Regions from separate parts of the Streptomyces sp. NPDC040432 genome, predicted to be linked through region 1. Evidence: riboswitches for the same ligand, from Rfam matches in the RefSeq annotation. Region 1 holds a riboswitch; the other holds the start of a gene.
The links. Region 1 has a riboswitch for cobalamin ahead of aceB (malate synthase A). Riboswitches for the same ligand answer to the same signal wherever they lie in the genome.
Positions count from the first base shown of each region.

Region 2: linked by a shared signal. The riboswitch ahead of metE (5-methyltetrahydropteroyltriglutamate--homocysteine S-methyltransferase) and the one ahead of aceB (malate synthase A) in region 1 are both predicted to bind cobalamin.

Region 1 covers NZ_JBVIVP010000001.1:187,398-194,799, reverse strand. Annotated here, with positions in the region: gene ACZ58N_RS00950 (MEDS domain-containing protein) at 1-283, shown strand, start outside; gene ACZ58N_RS00945 (anti-sigma factor RsbA family regulatory protein) at 280-1,245, shown strand; gene tsaD (tRNA (adenosine(37)-N6)-threonylcarbamoyltransferase complex transferase subunit TsaD) at 1,361-2,419, shown strand; cobalamin riboswitch at 2,521-2,747, shown strand; gene aceB (malate synthase A) at 2,912-4,519, shown strand; gene folP (dihydropteroate synthase) at 4,627-5,424, shown strand; gene ACZ58N_RS00925 (hypothetical protein) at 5,609-7,045, shown strand.
Region 2 covers NZ_JBVIVP010000006.1:51,322-58,723, reverse strand. Annotated here, with positions in the region: gene katG (catalase/peroxidase HPI) at 1-683, shown strand, start outside; gene metE (5-methyltetrahydropteroyltriglutamate--homocysteine S-methyltransferase) at 1,092-3,413, opposite strand; cobalamin riboswitch at 3,587-3,807, opposite strand; cobalamin riboswitch at 4,114-4,184, shown strand; gene ACZ58N_RS15495 (ABC transporter substrate-binding protein) at 4,623-5,615, shown strand; gene ACZ58N_RS15490 (FecCD family ABC transporter permease) at 5,705-6,709, shown strand; gene ACZ58N_RS15485 (ABC transporter ATP-binding protein) at 6,763-7,402, shown strand, end outside.

The sequences.
Region 1 (7,402 bases):
TACGGGTGCCGACGAGTGGAGCGTGGACGGAGTGATCGACTCGGAGGGCGCGGACGCCTTCAATGCCGCGGCGAGGGCCGCGATGCGGCACACGCCCCTCATGAAACTACGGTTCGACACCCTGGACATGATCGACGCCGCCGGCATGCACGCCCTCGTGGACGCGGCCCGCCACCTGCCGGACCGCCGGATCGAGGTGGCCGGGGCGAACGAGACCGTGCGCCTGTGCTGGGAACTCGCGGGCTACGCGACCGCCGGCGTACCGGTGGTGATGGCGGCATGACCGCGACCGTGCCCTCGAAGCCGTCCGGCGGGGACCACAGCCCCTTCCGCCACGAGCTGTACCCCTACCGCGGCGAGGCGCAATTCCTTTCCGGGACGCTGGACTTCATCCACGAGGCCTTGGAGGGCGGCGAGGCGGTCGTCGTCGCCGTCCCCTCCGACAAGACCTCGCTCCTGCGCGGTGAACTCGCCGACGAACCGGCCGTCACGTTCGTCGACACCACGACGGCGGGCCCGAACCCCGGCCGTCACGTCGCCGCCTGGACCGCCTGGATGACGGAGCGCGGCGAGGGCGACAGGCCCGTGCGCGGCATCGGGGAAACCGCCTGGCACGAGGCGCGCAGTGCCGCGCACCTGTCCGAACTGCGCTACAACGAATGGCTGTTGAACCGGGCCTTCGCGCGCAGCTCCACCTGGTCGATGCTGTGCCCCTACGACGCGGCGGACGAGGACCAGGACGCCCTGCGGTCGCTGTCCAGCTGCCACCCCCTGATCCGCCGGGATGGTCGGCAAGCGAACAACGAGGACTACCTCACCGGTGACGAGTACCCCTTCGAGGTCCTGACCGACCCGTGCGACCCGTTCCAGGAGATGGGCTACGCGCAGGGCGACCTCGGCGCGATCCGCTCGAAGGTGTCCCAGTGCGCGTCCGACGCGGGCGTGCCCCAGGACCGGCTGCCGAAGCTGGCCGTGGCCGTCACGGAGATCGCGACGAACAGCATCCGCCACGGCGGCGGCCACGGCACCCTGCGCACCTGGGCCCAGGACGCGACCTTCCTGTGCGAGTTCCGCGACTCCGGCTACATCCCCGACGTCATGGCGGGCCGCAGCCGTCCCGACGCCCACCAGATCGGAGGCCGAGGGCTGTGGCTCGCCCACCAGCTCTGCGACCTCGTCGAGATCCGCTCCACCCGCGACCGGGGTACCACGATCCGGCTCCACATGGACGTACCGCGGTCGTAGGGCCCCCGACCCGACCCGACCCGACCGGCCCGGACCCCTCCCTCGGCCGCGTACCTTATTGCACAGAGGTTGCAATTGCTTGAACTGTGCGAAAGGGGCCGTCGTGGGCTCTCCGGTGGTACTGGGCATCGAGTCGTCCTGCGATGAGACGGGGGTCGGCATCGTCTCGGGCGGGCGGCTGCTCGCGCACGTCGTCGCGTCGAGCATGGACGAACACGCCCGATTCGGCGGGGTGGTGCCGGAGATCGCCGCCCGCGCCCACCTGCAGGCCTTCAACCCGGTCGTCCGGGAGGCCCTGGACCGGGCGGGCCTGCGGATCCCCGACATCGACGCCGTGGCGGTCACCACCGGGCCGGGCCTCTCGGGCGCGCTGCAGGTGGGGCTGGCCGGGGCGAAGACCCTCGCGTACTCCGCGGGCGTCCCGCTGTACGGCGTGCACCACCTGGCCGGACACGTCGCCGCCGACACGCTGGAGCACGGGCCGCTCCCGAACCCGTGCATGGTGCTGATCGTGTCGGGGGGCCACACCTCACTGCTGTTCGTACGGGACCTCGTCCGGGACCCGATCCTGCACCTCGGGGACACCGTCGACGATGCCGCGGGGGAGTGCTTCGACAAGGTGGCAAGGGTCTTCGGACTGCCCTACCCCGGCGGACCCGCCATCGACCGGGCCGCCCGCGGCGGCAACGGGTGCGCGGTGGCGTTCCCGCGCCCGCTCACACGTCCGGGTGACGCCCCGTACGCCTTCTCCTTCTCCGGTCTGAAGACCGCCGCCGCCCGCTGGGCCGAGCAGCACCGCGTCCGCGGCGAGGAGATCCCGCTCGCCGACGGCGCCGCCTCCCTCCAGGAGGCCGTCGCCGACGTCCTCACGCGCAAGGCGCTGGCCGCCTGCAAGGAGTACGACGTGCGCACCCTCGTCGTGGTGGGTGGGGTCGCCGCCAACTCCAGGGTGCGCGCGCTGGCCGACGAGCGCTGCGCGGCCGCCGGTGTGGAGCTGCGGGTGCCCCCACTGACCCTGTGCACCGACAACGGGGCGATGATCGCCGCCGTCGGCGACCTCCTGGTGCGGGCCGGCTCGGCTCCGGCACAGCTCGACCTGTCGATCGATCCGTCCGCGCCGCTGGAGTACGCGGCCCTGCATCCCGTCGCCCGCGCCGCCGCGAAGGCCTCGTGAAAGGGGCCCGCCGCGCAGCGGACACCGCCCGGGGAGGCGGACGCGTCGAGCCCGCCCCGTCCGGAATGCAGACGCCCGCTCCCACGCCCCGGCGGACCGTCTAGGCTGATCGAGCAGCTGGTTCGCCCCGTCCGCCAGACGGGATGCGTCGCAAGAGGGAACCCGGTGGGAATCCGGGACTGCCCCGCAGCGGTGAGTGGGAACGACCGCCGTCATACGCACTGGGACCGGACAACGGTCCCGGGAAGCGACGGCCAGTAGGTGCCCGCCGGGAGACCCGGTGGGCGTGCCCGCGAGTCCGAAGACCTGCCCGTTGCCCGTGCGCGGACGATTCCGTGTGCGGAGATCCCGGTGACCTCGTGGGCGGGTCGGCGTACACAACGAGCGGCACGTGCGGCAACTCCGCCGCGTGGGCGGCCCGTCGTGTCGTTCCTTCGCGTCCGCGTCCCCCTGCCGGGACGGTTCTGGACACATCTCGCGAAGGAGAGTTCCGTGACAGGCAAGTCCGCAGCCGCGGCAGCGACCTCCCGCACCGTCGAAGTCCTCGGCGCTCCGGGCCCCCGATTCGAGGAGATCCTCACCCCAGCAGCCCTGGACTTCCTCGCGCGGCTGGATTCGGCGTTCGAGAAACGGCGCCTGGACATCCTCAAGGAGCGCCGCCACCAGTCCGATCGCCTGGCCTCGGGCTCCCGCCCCGACTTTCCCCGCGCCACGTCGGCGGTCCGCGACGACGCGACCTGGAAGGTCGCCCCTCCTGCTCCCGGCCTGCTGGATCGCCGCGTGGAGATCACCGGGCCCCCCGAGCGGACCGTGGCCGTGCACGCCCTCAATTCGGGTGCCCAGGTGTGGACGGCCGACTTCGAGGACGCCACGTCCCCCGTCTGGGGAAACGTCATCAACGGCCAACTGAACCTGCTCGACGCCGTAGAGCGACGGATCGGCTTCACCACCCCCGACGGCACGGAGCACAGCCTCGGAGAGCGCCTCGCCACCATCATGGTCCGCCCGCGCGGCTGGCACCTGGACGAGGCCCACCTCACGATCGACGGACGGCCGGTGTCGGCCGCGCTGGTCGACTTCGGGCTGTACTTCTTCCACTGTGCGCGGCGACAGATCGACGGAGGCAGCGGCCCGTACTTCTACCTTCCCAAGCTGGAGACCCGGCACGAAGCCCGCCTGTGGAACGACGTGTTCGTCCTCGCCCAGGACCTCCTCGGCATCCCGCGGGGGACGATCCGGGCCACCGCGCTGATCGAGACGGTCCCCGCCGCCTTCGAGATGGAGGAGATCCTCTACGAACTGCGCGAGCACTCGGCCGGGCTCAACGCCGGTCGCTGGGACTACTTGTTCAGCCTGCTCAAAACCTTCGGGTACGGAACCGACCTGCTGCTCCCGGACCGGGTCTCCTTCACGATGGACGCCCCCTTCATGCGGGCGTACACGGCCCTGCTCGTCAGCACCTGCCACCGCCGCGGAGCCCACGCCATCGGAGGGATGGTCACCCGCGTACCGGGCGAGGGCACGGGCCCGGACGAGGACGTCCCGGACGGCGTGCGAATCGACGCCGAACGCGAGGCCTCGGAAGGCTTCGACGGAGCGTGGGTCGCCCATCCGGCGCTGGTCCCGGTGTGCCGGGAGGCCTTCGACGGCGTGCTCACCGACGGGCCGCACCGGATCGAGCAGGGTCGCCGGGGCACGGACGTCCGGGCCGCGGAACTGCTGTCCGTACGCCGGGCGGTGGTCCCACCGGCGGCGGAGGACATCCGTGCGAACGTCGCCGTCGCCCTGAGGTACTTCGCATCCTGGCTGCGCGGCGACGGAACGATCGTTCTCGGCGGAGTCATCGAGGACACGGCCACCGCCGAGATCGCCCGGGTCCAGCTGTGGCTGTGGCTGCGGCACCGGCTGCTGACCCGTGAGTCGCTGCTCGCCGCCATCGACGCGGAGTGCGCCGCCCTGGTCGGCGAACGCCCTGCCCCACCCGTCGGTGAAGCGCGCGCGATCCTGGAACGCACGGTCCTGAGCCGGGAGCTGCCGGCCTTCTTCACCACCGATGCCTACGCGCGACACCTCGTGCGTCGGACGGGGTCCTCGTCATGACCTCCCGAGCCCACCGAGCCGGCGACCGCGGTCGCGGCGCACCCGGCACCGGCACCGGCGTCGTCGGCGTCGTTGAGGGGCTGCCCGACTGGGACCGCTGCGCCGTCATGGGCGTCGTCAACGTGACCCCCGACTCGTTCTCCGACGGGGGCCGCTGGTTCGACGCGGCCGCCGCCATCAAGCGCGGTGTGGGACTGGCGGCCGACGGCGCCGACCTGGTCGACGTGGGCGGCGAATCGACCCGACCCGGGGCGTCCCGCGTCGAGGAGCAGGAGGAGCTGCGCCGGGTCGTTCCGGTCGTCCGGGGGCTGACCGCCGAGGGAGTCATGGTGTCCGTCGACACCATGCGCGCCACCGTCGCGCGGCGGGCGGTGGAGGCGGGCGCCGTCCTGGTCAACGACGTCAGCGGGGGCCTCGGGGACCCCGACATGGTTCCGGCCGTGGCAGCCTGCGGCGTCCCCTTCGTCCTGATGCACTGGCGCGGCCACAGCCACGACATGAACAGCCGTGCCGTCTACGGGGACGTGGTGGCCGAGGTCGTCTCGGAACTCCGTGACCGCGTCGACGCCGCGGTCGCCGCGGGCATCGCACCGGAGCGGCTCGTGGTCGACCCGGGCCTCGGCTTCGCCAAGGAAGCACGGCACGACCTCGGCCTGGTGGCCGGGCTAGCCGACCTGCGCGCCATCGGTCGACCGGTACTGGTCGCCGGTTCCCGCAAGCGTTTCCTCGGGCACGTGCTGGCGGACGCGGACGGGACCCCACCGCCGGCCCACCGCCGGGACGCGGCAACGGCCGCCCTGTCGGCCATCGCAGCACATCAGGGTGCCTGGGCCGTCCGCGTCCATGACGTACGGGCCACGGCGGACGCGGTGAGGGTCGCCCGCGCGATCACCCCGCCGGCCTGACGGTCCGGCCGTGATCCCCGGTGCCGGGCGGGGAGTACGGGGGCCACCGCGCGGATGCCCGGCGGGGCCCCCGGGGGCGCGGGAATTGTGGCTGACAGATCATCCGGGAGGTGCTTATGATGCCGGTGATGAACACCTTCCCCTCCCGCGGATTGGGGGAATCGTCCACGCAAGGTGAGTGCTGATGGCACTTCACTTCGCGGAACCGATTCCCGCCCGCCTGTTGATGTGGCAACGCGTACGCGACTACGCCGTGCCACCGTCCATGATCGAGAAGGCCACCGCCCGCCGGCTGGCCGGTGACTGGGCCGGCGCCTGCGCCGTCGCCCGTATCGACGTCGACCTCGATCTGCGCGCCGTGCGCGACCGCCACGGCACCGACCTCGCCACCCGCCTCCGGGCCGATCTGCGCCGACTGGCGCCGGAACTGCTGCGCTGGAACATGCCGCGGATCGCCCCCGACGGGCGGCTCCGGCCCGGTCTGACCCTCTCGCTCGTCCGCTACCGATCCCAGGACCCCGCGGCGCCACAGCTCGTCGTGCGGACACCGCCCGCCTGGGCGGACGCGGGCCAGCGGATGTCGCTGGCCCTCTGGGAGGATGCGCGGGACGGCGCACCCGGGCACCATCCGCACCCCCACCCGGACCGCCGCTTCCGTCTCGACCTGCACCGCCACCTCTGGGACGCCACGCGCAGTGGCGAGCTGGCGCGGAGGTGCGGCGCGGACGCGCCGCACCGGACCGCCGACCACGATCCCGAGTGGCCCCCGGACCACTGGGCGCACGAGGCGGAACTGCTCCTGCGGGCCGAGGGCCGTGATCGCGGGGCCCTCACCGTGCGGCTCGGTGTGCGCGGCCATGCCGTGCTCGAACTCATCGCCCCCGACGACAGCCACGCCCCCGCCCTCCGGCCGGTACGGGAGATCCCGCCGCCGCACCGGACGGCGGCGCTCCCTTTGCTTCCGGAGGCCGCCGCCCGGGAGCATCCGGACCTGGAGCTGCTGCGCGCCGGCCTGCTCACGCCCGAACGGCTGCACCCGCTGGTCGCGGCAGCGCTGTCCGTGCCCGGAGCGGCCGGATCCGCCTCCGGTTCGGTGGCGGTGTCCGGCCGCGGTTGGCCGGCGGACGATCCGACCCCCGGGCCCACGGATCCGCACCGGGTCGACTGCCTGGGGGAGGTCCACCGCATCGCGCTGCGCGACGGGACGCTGGCTGCGGTCGACCACGATCCGGCCCAACTGGCGCGCGAAGCACTCCTCATGGCGCTCGGAGGGCCCGGCCTGCCGTGTTTGAGGGCGATCGAGGCGGTGCACCGCAGCCCCGAGGCACTGCCCGCCGTCCGTGACCGGCTCGGCCACGGCGACGTGATCGGGGCCCTGGCCGTCGTCGAGGGGTTGCTCGGCCCCGGCGCCGTCCTGCGGGACGGGCCCCTGCGGGAAGCGTTGGAGGATGCCGTTGCGGGCCGCCTCGACCACGGCTGCTTCCGCTCGGGGCTGGTCCCGGCGCATCCCGCCGCGGCTGCGACGGGCGACCCGGGCCACCGGCCACGGCTCGACCGTCATGCGCCGCGGGAGTGGCACCGCAAGCGGGCCGGCCGCTCCCGACCCCGGACCGGCCTGTAACGCCGAACGACCACGGTGCGGGGTCCGCGGTGCGGGGGTTCGGGGTGCGGGGTTCGGGGTGCGTGCGTCCGCAGGGCACGCCTCCGAGGATCCGGCCAGCCGCACGGTCTCGCCCGACCGCCCGACCGCCCGACCGCCCGACCGCCCGACCGACCGTCCTGACCGCCTCCGGCCGTGCCGACCGGCCGCCTCCGGCCCTGCCAGCCGCCCGCCCTGACCGCCCTGACCGTCTCCCTACCGGGTCGCGCCGGCGATGGTCCGGTCGGGCCGGTGTTGACGCCGGCAGACCGGACCCGACCCCGAACCGCCGCGCGTACCGCGCGTACCGCTCGTACGGCTCCCGCGCCGTCCTGCGCC
Region 2 (7,402 bases), on a different contig from region 1:
CGACGGTGCTGCGCACCCTGACGTCGATCCAGGAGGAGTTCAACTCCGCCGCCTCCGGGAACAAGCGGGTCTCGGTCGCCGACCTGATCGTCCTCGCGGGCGCGGCCGCCGTGGAGCAGGCCGCCAAGGACGCCGGCGTCGCCGTCGAGGTCCCGTTCGTACCGGGCCGGGTGGACGCCTCCCAGGAGCAGACCGACGTCGAGTCGTTCGCGGCGATGGAACCCGCCGCCGACGGTTTCCGCAACTACCTCGGCAAGGGCAACCGGCTGCCGGCCGAGTACCTGCTGATCGACCGGGCCAACCTGCTGAACCTGAGCGCCCCCGAGATGACGGTCCTCGTCGGTGGTCTGCGCGTCCTCGGTGCGAACCACCAGCAGTCGCGGCACGGGGTCCTCACCACGACGCCCGGGACCCTGACGAACGACTTCTTCGTCAACCTGCTCGACCTGGGTACGACGTGGACGGCCACGGCCGGCGACGGCAACTCCTTCGAGGGGCGTGACGCGGCCACGGGCGAGGTCCGGTGGACCGGCACTCGCGCCGACCTCGTGTTCGGCTCGAACTCCGAGCTGCGCGCGCTCGCGGAGGTCTACGCGAGCGACGACGCGAAGGCGAAGTTCGTGAAGGACTTCGTGGCGGCCTGGGACAAGGTCATGAACCTCGACCGGTTCGACCTCGGCTGACGGTGACGTCCGGGCCGGCCGGTCTTCCCCGGCCGGCCCGGACCGCCCCTGTCCGCACCTCGGTCAGAACTTGACCTTGGTGGTCGAGAAGGTGACGGGCTGCGCCGGGTCGGCGTAGCACTGGAAGGGGTCCCACTCGTTCGTGTCGGGCTGCAGGCGGTCCCAACCGAACGCGGTGTCGGTGAAGCCGGAGCCGCCGGCACGAGGCGCGACGGATGCCGGCCGCGGCCGAGGTGGTCCGGGAGCTGGAGCGTTCGGTGCACGTGCACCGGGCCGCCGCGGCGGCGGCCGGTTCGGTCTGACGTCGCACGGCCGGCGCCGCGGCGGGGTACCGCCGTGGCGCCGGGGAAGGGCGCGGGCCCGAGCGGGCCGGAACGTCGCGACGGGACGGACCGGCCCTCCGGCGCGTCAGGCGACGCCGCCCACCTCCGCCCGGACCTCGCGGGCCGCCGCCACCAGGTGTTCCAGGGAGGCGCGGGTCTCGGTCCAACCGCGGGTCTTCAGACCGCAGTCGGGGTTGACCCAGAGCCGCTCGGCGGGGATGGCTTCGAGGCCCTTGCGCAGCAGTGCGGCGGCCTCGGCGGCCGAGGGGACCCGCGGCGAGTGGATGTCCCACACGCCGGGTCCGGCCTCGCGCGGGTAGCCGTGCTCGGCGAGCTCGGTCGCGACCTGCATGTGGGAGCGGGCTGCCTCCAGGCTGATGACGTCGGCGTCGAGGTCGTCGATGGCCCGGACGATGTCACCGAACTCCGCGTAGCACATGTGGGTGTGGATCTGGGTCTCCGGCCGCACCCCCGAGGTCGTGAGGCGGAACGACTCGGTGGCCCACGCCAGGTAGTCCGCGTGCCCGTCGGCGCGCAGCGGGAGGGTTTCGCGCAGGGCGGGCTCGTCGACCTGGATGACGGAAGTCCCGGCCGCTTCCAGGTCGTTGACCTCGTCGCGCAGGGCGAGTCCGACCTGGCGGGCGGTCTCACCGAGCGGCTGGTCGTCGCGAACGAAGGACCAGGCGAGCATGGTGACGGGCCCGGTGAGCATGCCCTTGACCGGCTTGGTGGTCTGCTCCTGGGCGTACGCCGTCCAGCGGACGGTCATCGGTTCGGGGCGGGAGATGTCCCCGGCGAGGACAGGCGGTCGGACGTAGCGGGTGCCGTACGACTGGACCCAGCCGTGCTGGGTGGCGAGGTAGCCCGTCAGCTGCTCGGCGAAGTACTGCACCATGTCGTTGCGTTCGGGCTCGCCGTGCACCAGGACGTCGATGCCGGCCTTCTCCTGGAAGGAGAGGACCTCGCGAATCTCGGCCTTGATGCGCTCCTCGTACCCGGCGGTGTCGATCCGGCCGGCCCGCAGTTCGGCGCGGGCCACCCGCAGCTCGTCCGTCTGCGGGAAGGACCCGATGGTCGTCGTCGGCAGGAGGGGCAGTCCCAGGTGGGCCCGCTGGGCCGCGGCCCGGTCGGCGTACGGCTGTGCGCGGCGGCCGTCGGCGTCGGTGATCGCCCCGGTGCGCGCCCGGACCGCGGGGTCGCGGGTGATGGGGGACGCCGCCCGGGAGGCCAGGTCGGCGCGGTTCGCGGCGAGTTCGGCGGTGATCGCTCCGGCGCCCTGTCCGAGGCCGCGGGCCAGCGTGGCGATCTCGGCGGTCTTCTGCCGGGCGAAGGCCAGCCAGCGTCGGACCTGGGGGTCGATGTCCCGTTCGACGCCCGCGTCCAGCGGGACGTGCAGCAGCGAGCAGGACGCGGCGACGTCGACCCGGTCGGCGAGGCCGAGGAGGGTCCCGAGGGTGGACAGCGACTGCTGGAGGTCGTTGATCCAGATGTTGCGGCCGTTGACCACTCCGGCGACCAGCCGCTTGCCGGGCAGGCCTCCGACGGCGGCCAGGTCGGCGAGGTTGGTGGCGGCGCGGTCGGTGAAGTCGAGGGCGAGGCCCTCCACGGGCGCCTTCGCGAGGACGGGCAGGGCCTCGCCGAGGCGGTCGAAGTACGAGGCCACGAGCAGCTTGGGGCGCTCGGTCAGCGCGCCGAGCTCCCGGTAGGTGCGGGCGGCCACGTTGAGTTCGGCCGGGGTGCGGTCCTGGACCAGGGCCGGTTCGTCGAGCTGCACCCACTCGGCGCCGGCGGCCTTGAGGTCGGCGAGGACCTGGGCGTAGACGGGGAGCAGCCGGTCCAGCAGGGTGAGGGGCTCGAAGTCGTCGGCGACGCCGGGGGCGGGCTTGGCGAGGAGCAGGTAGGTGACCGGGCCGACGAGGACCGGTCGGGCGGTGTGGCCGAGGTCCCGGGCCTCGCCGAACTCGGTGACCTGCCGGGTGGAGTCGGCGGTGAACACGGTGTCGGGGCCGAGCTCGGGCACGAGGTAGTGGTAGTTGGTGTCGAACCACTTGGTCATTTCCAGCGGCGCCACGTCCTGGGTGCCGCGCGCCATGGCGAAGTATCCGTCGAGCGGGTCCGCCGCGACGGCGGACCGGTGGCGGTCGGGCACCGCGCCGACCATGACGCTGGTGTCGAGGACGTGGTCGTAGTACGAGAAGTCGCCGGTCGGTACCTCGTTGACGCCGTCGGCGGTCAGTTGCCGCCAGGCGTCCGCGCGCAGGGCCCGGGCGGTTTCGCGGAGGGCATCGGCGCTGACGCGGCCCTTCCAGTAGCCCTCGACGGCCTTCTTCAGTTCGCGGTTCTGGCCCTGGCGGGGGTAGCCGTACACGGTGGCCCGTACTGCCGCGGCTGCGTACTCGGTGGTCACGGAACTCTCCTTCGCGAGTGTGTCTCCATGGCCCGGTGACGGGACGGGGACGCGAAGGGTGCCGGAACGGGCGGCTCGTCGGGGACGCGTACGACCGGTACGCGAACGGGAACGATCCGTCCGAAGTGCACGCCGACCCGCCCACGAGGTCACCGGGAAACCGTGCGCGGTCGATCGCGCACGGGCAACGGGCAGGTCTTCGGACTCGCGGGCGTGCCGGCCACTCGGACCGGCTCCTACTGGCCGTCGCTTCCCAGACCCTGACGGGTCCAGTGCGTATGACGGCGGTCGTTCCCACTCACCGCTGCGGGGCAGTCCCGGATTCCCACCGGGTTCCCTCTTACGACGCATCCCGCCTGGCGGACGGGGGCGAACCAGCTGCGGGAGCCACCCTAGGCCGACTCGCTGGAGGAACGGTCCAAAAGTCCGCATGCTGGACGTGTTCGTGAGATGCGCAGCGGGTGCGGCGGGGGCGGCGGCCGGTGGCGGTGTCGCCGTCGACGGTGGGGCGGAGCCGGTGGCGGGCTCCGGGTCCGCGCCGCGTTCCCCCAGGTGAAAGCAGCCGAGGCTACCCGAGCGATCAAGGAGTCGCCAGTCGGACGGATGGCGGGGCGGCCCGTGGGCCGCGTTGCGACGGACGCCACCTTGACGCCCTTGGCCGGACCGTGTTGCACTCCGGCTGAAAAGCACGCAGCACCAGGGGAAGCCGGTCGAAATCCGGCACTGACCCGCAACCGTGGGCCCGGCACCGGCCGGGCGAGTCGGAACACCTGGCGCGCAGTCATGTACACGAGAACGCCGTCGCGGACTACGGCGTGGCCGTCAGCACTTCCCCCACGGCGCGGCCGTGCACGGGGGTGCCCCGCCACGCGACCGGCCGCCCGGCAGGGACGAGAGGCCGGCGGTGGCGACCGAACAGTTGGAGAAGCGGCAGCCGCACGCCGGGCGGCGACCGTCGCGCCCGGTCGGTACCGCGCTCCGGCCCCCGGGCCCGCGAGTGGCCTTCCTCACGCCCTCGACTCCCCGTGCGCGGACGCCGGCGACCCCGGCCCGGTCGACCCCGTCGACCCCGTCGACCCCGTCGACCCCGTCGACCCCGTCGACCCCGTCGACCCCGTGAGCGTCGCGCGGCCGTCGGCCGGTTGACCGGGCCTCGGCCGACGCAGCACGCATACCCCCCTGTTCCATCCGCGGTGAGAGGACACACCCATGCCCCGCAAGCACCCGAAGATCCTGCTCTCCACACTCGTCGTGGCCCTGCTCGTATCCGGCTGCGGAGGCGGCGCCGAGCCGTCCGCAGGAGCGTCGTCGTCGGCCGGGCCCGCGAAGGGCTTCCCGGTCACGGTGGACAACTGCGGGGTCAAAACGACCTACCAGCGTCCGCCGCAGCGGGCCGTCTCGCTGAACCAGCACGCGACCGAGGTCATGCTGGCGCTCGGCCTGGAGAAATCGATGGTGGGCACCGGCTACCTCGACGACCGCATCCTCCCCGAGTACCAGGGCGCCTACGACAGCGTGAAGGTCCTGTCGAAGGAGTACCCGTCGTTCGAGGTCCTGCTCCAGGCCGAACCGGACCTCGTGTACGGAGGGTGGTCCTCGACCTTCGACGAGAAGGAGGGCCGCGGCCGCGCCGCCTTCACGAAGGCCGGGATCAACACGCACCTCAACAGCGAGGAGTGCCCCACCGGTCCCGTCGACGCGGCCGCGATGGACGCGGAGATCCGCACCGTCGCGAAGATCTTCGGCGTGCCCGAGCGGGCCGAACAGCAGGTGACGAAGTTGCACGGCGTCCTCGACCGCGTCGAGGCGCAGTTGGCGGGCGTCCCCGCGGTCAAGCTCTTCGTGTACGACAGCGGTGACAAGACGGCGTTCACCGCGGGCGGCAAGGGCATCGGCAACGAGATGATGCGGCGGGCCGGCGGGGTCAACCTCTTCGCCGACCTGGACAAGTCCTTCGGGGACGTGTCGTTCGAGCAGGTCGCGCAGCGCGCGCCCGAGGCCATCGTGATCTACGACTACGGCGACCAGTCGGTCGAGGACAAGAAGAAGTTCCTCCTCGCCCACCCGGCGCTGAAGGACGTGCCCGCGATCAAGAACCAGCGGTTCGCGGTCTTGCCGCTGTCGTCCACGGTGCTCGGGGTGCGGATGCCGGCGGCCGTGGAGTCGCTGGCACGTCAGCTCCACCCGAGCCACGTCAAGTGACCGGGGTGAAGGCCGCACCGGCCGGGGAGGCCGGCGTCCGTCCGGCGTCCCCGGCGGTCCCCGGGCGGCGGCCGGGGCTGCCCTATCCGATGGTGCTGGCGTTCCTGGGCGTCCTGGTGGCGGGGGCCGCGACGGCCGGGATCGCGGCCGGGTCGATCAGCGTCCCCGCCGACCAGGTGTGGAGCATCCTCCTGCACCGCCTGCACCCGGCCCTGGCCGAGCCGACCTGGACGCCGGTCCGCGAGACGATCGTCATCGACGTCCGGCTGCCCCGGGTGCTGCTGGCCGGAGTGGTGGGAGCGGGCCTGTCGGTGGCCGGGATGGCGCTGCAGGCGCTGGTCCGCAACCCGCTGGCCGACCCGATGCTGTTGGGGGTGTCGTCGGGGGCGTCGGTCGGGGCGGTGCTCGTACTCGTCCTGAACCTGAGCCTGTTCGGACTGTTCACCCTGCCGATCGCGGCGTTCTGCGGCGCGCTGGCGGCGCTGGTCGCCGTGTACTTCCTGGCCCGCTCGGGCGGCAGGATGACGACGGTACGACTGGTCCTGGCGGGCGTGGCCCTGGCCGAGGTGCTGTCGGCCGTGGCGAGCTTCCTGATCGTCACCTCGAACGATCCGCACAAGACGCAGTCCGCGCTGCGCTGGATGCTCGGCGGGCTGGCGGGCACCACCTGGACGACGGTGTGGATCCCGGTCGGCGCGGTCCTGGTCGGCACGGCCGTCCTCCTCGGGGTCTGCCGACCCCTCAACCTCCTGCTGGCCGGGGAGGAGGCCGCCGCCGCCCTCGGGTTGGACGTCCACCGCTTCCGCGGCGCCCTGTTCACGCTGGTGGCGCTGATGATCGGCACGATCGTCGCGGTCAGCGGACAGATCGGCTTCGTCGGGCTGATCATGCCGCACGTGGTGCGGCTGCTCGTGGGGGCCGACCACCGTCGGGCGCTGCCGGCCGCCGCGCTCCTGGGGGCGGCGTTCCTGATCTCCGCGGACCTGGCCGCCCGGACGCTCATGAGCCCGGAGGAGATTCCCGTCGGCATCCTCACCGCCCTGGTCGGCGGTCCCTTCTTCCTCTGGCTGATGCGACGGAAGGCCGCCCGGTGACGGATCCGTTGGACGGAACGACAGGAGCGAGCGGGATGAGCGGGACGACGGGGATGAGCGGTACGACCGGTACGGGGGCGACCGCGGGAACGACGGGAGCACCCGGTTCGCTCGAAGCCGAGGCCGTCAGCGTGGTCGTGGACGGCAAGGTCCTCGTCGACCGGGTGTCGCTGGGGGCGGCTCCCGGCGAGGTGGTGGGCCTGGTCGGCCCCAACGGGGCCGGCAAGTCGACGCTGCTGCGCACCTTCTACCGGGCGCTGCGGCCCACCTCGGGCCGTGTGCTCCTCGACGGTGACGACGTGTGGCGGATGTCCGGCAAGCGGCTCGCCCGGCGGCTCGCGGCCGTGTTGCAGGAGACGTCCGGCGACTTCGAGCTGACGGTCCACGACGTGGTCGCCATGGGCCGCACCCCGCACAAGCGGGCGTTCGCGGGCGACGACGCGGCCGACCTCGATGTCATCTCCCGGTCGTTGGAGGAGCTCCACGTGGGCGCGCTGGCACACGCCCCCTTCGACCGGCTGTCGGGCGGGGAGAAGCAGCGGGTGTTGATCGCCCGCGCGCTGGCGCAGCGCACGGGGACGATGGTGCTGGACGAGCCGACCAACCACCTGGACCTGCGGCACCAGCTCGACGCGCTGCGGCTCGTCCGGCGCCTCGGGGTCACCGCGGTCGTCGCGCTGCACGACCTCAACC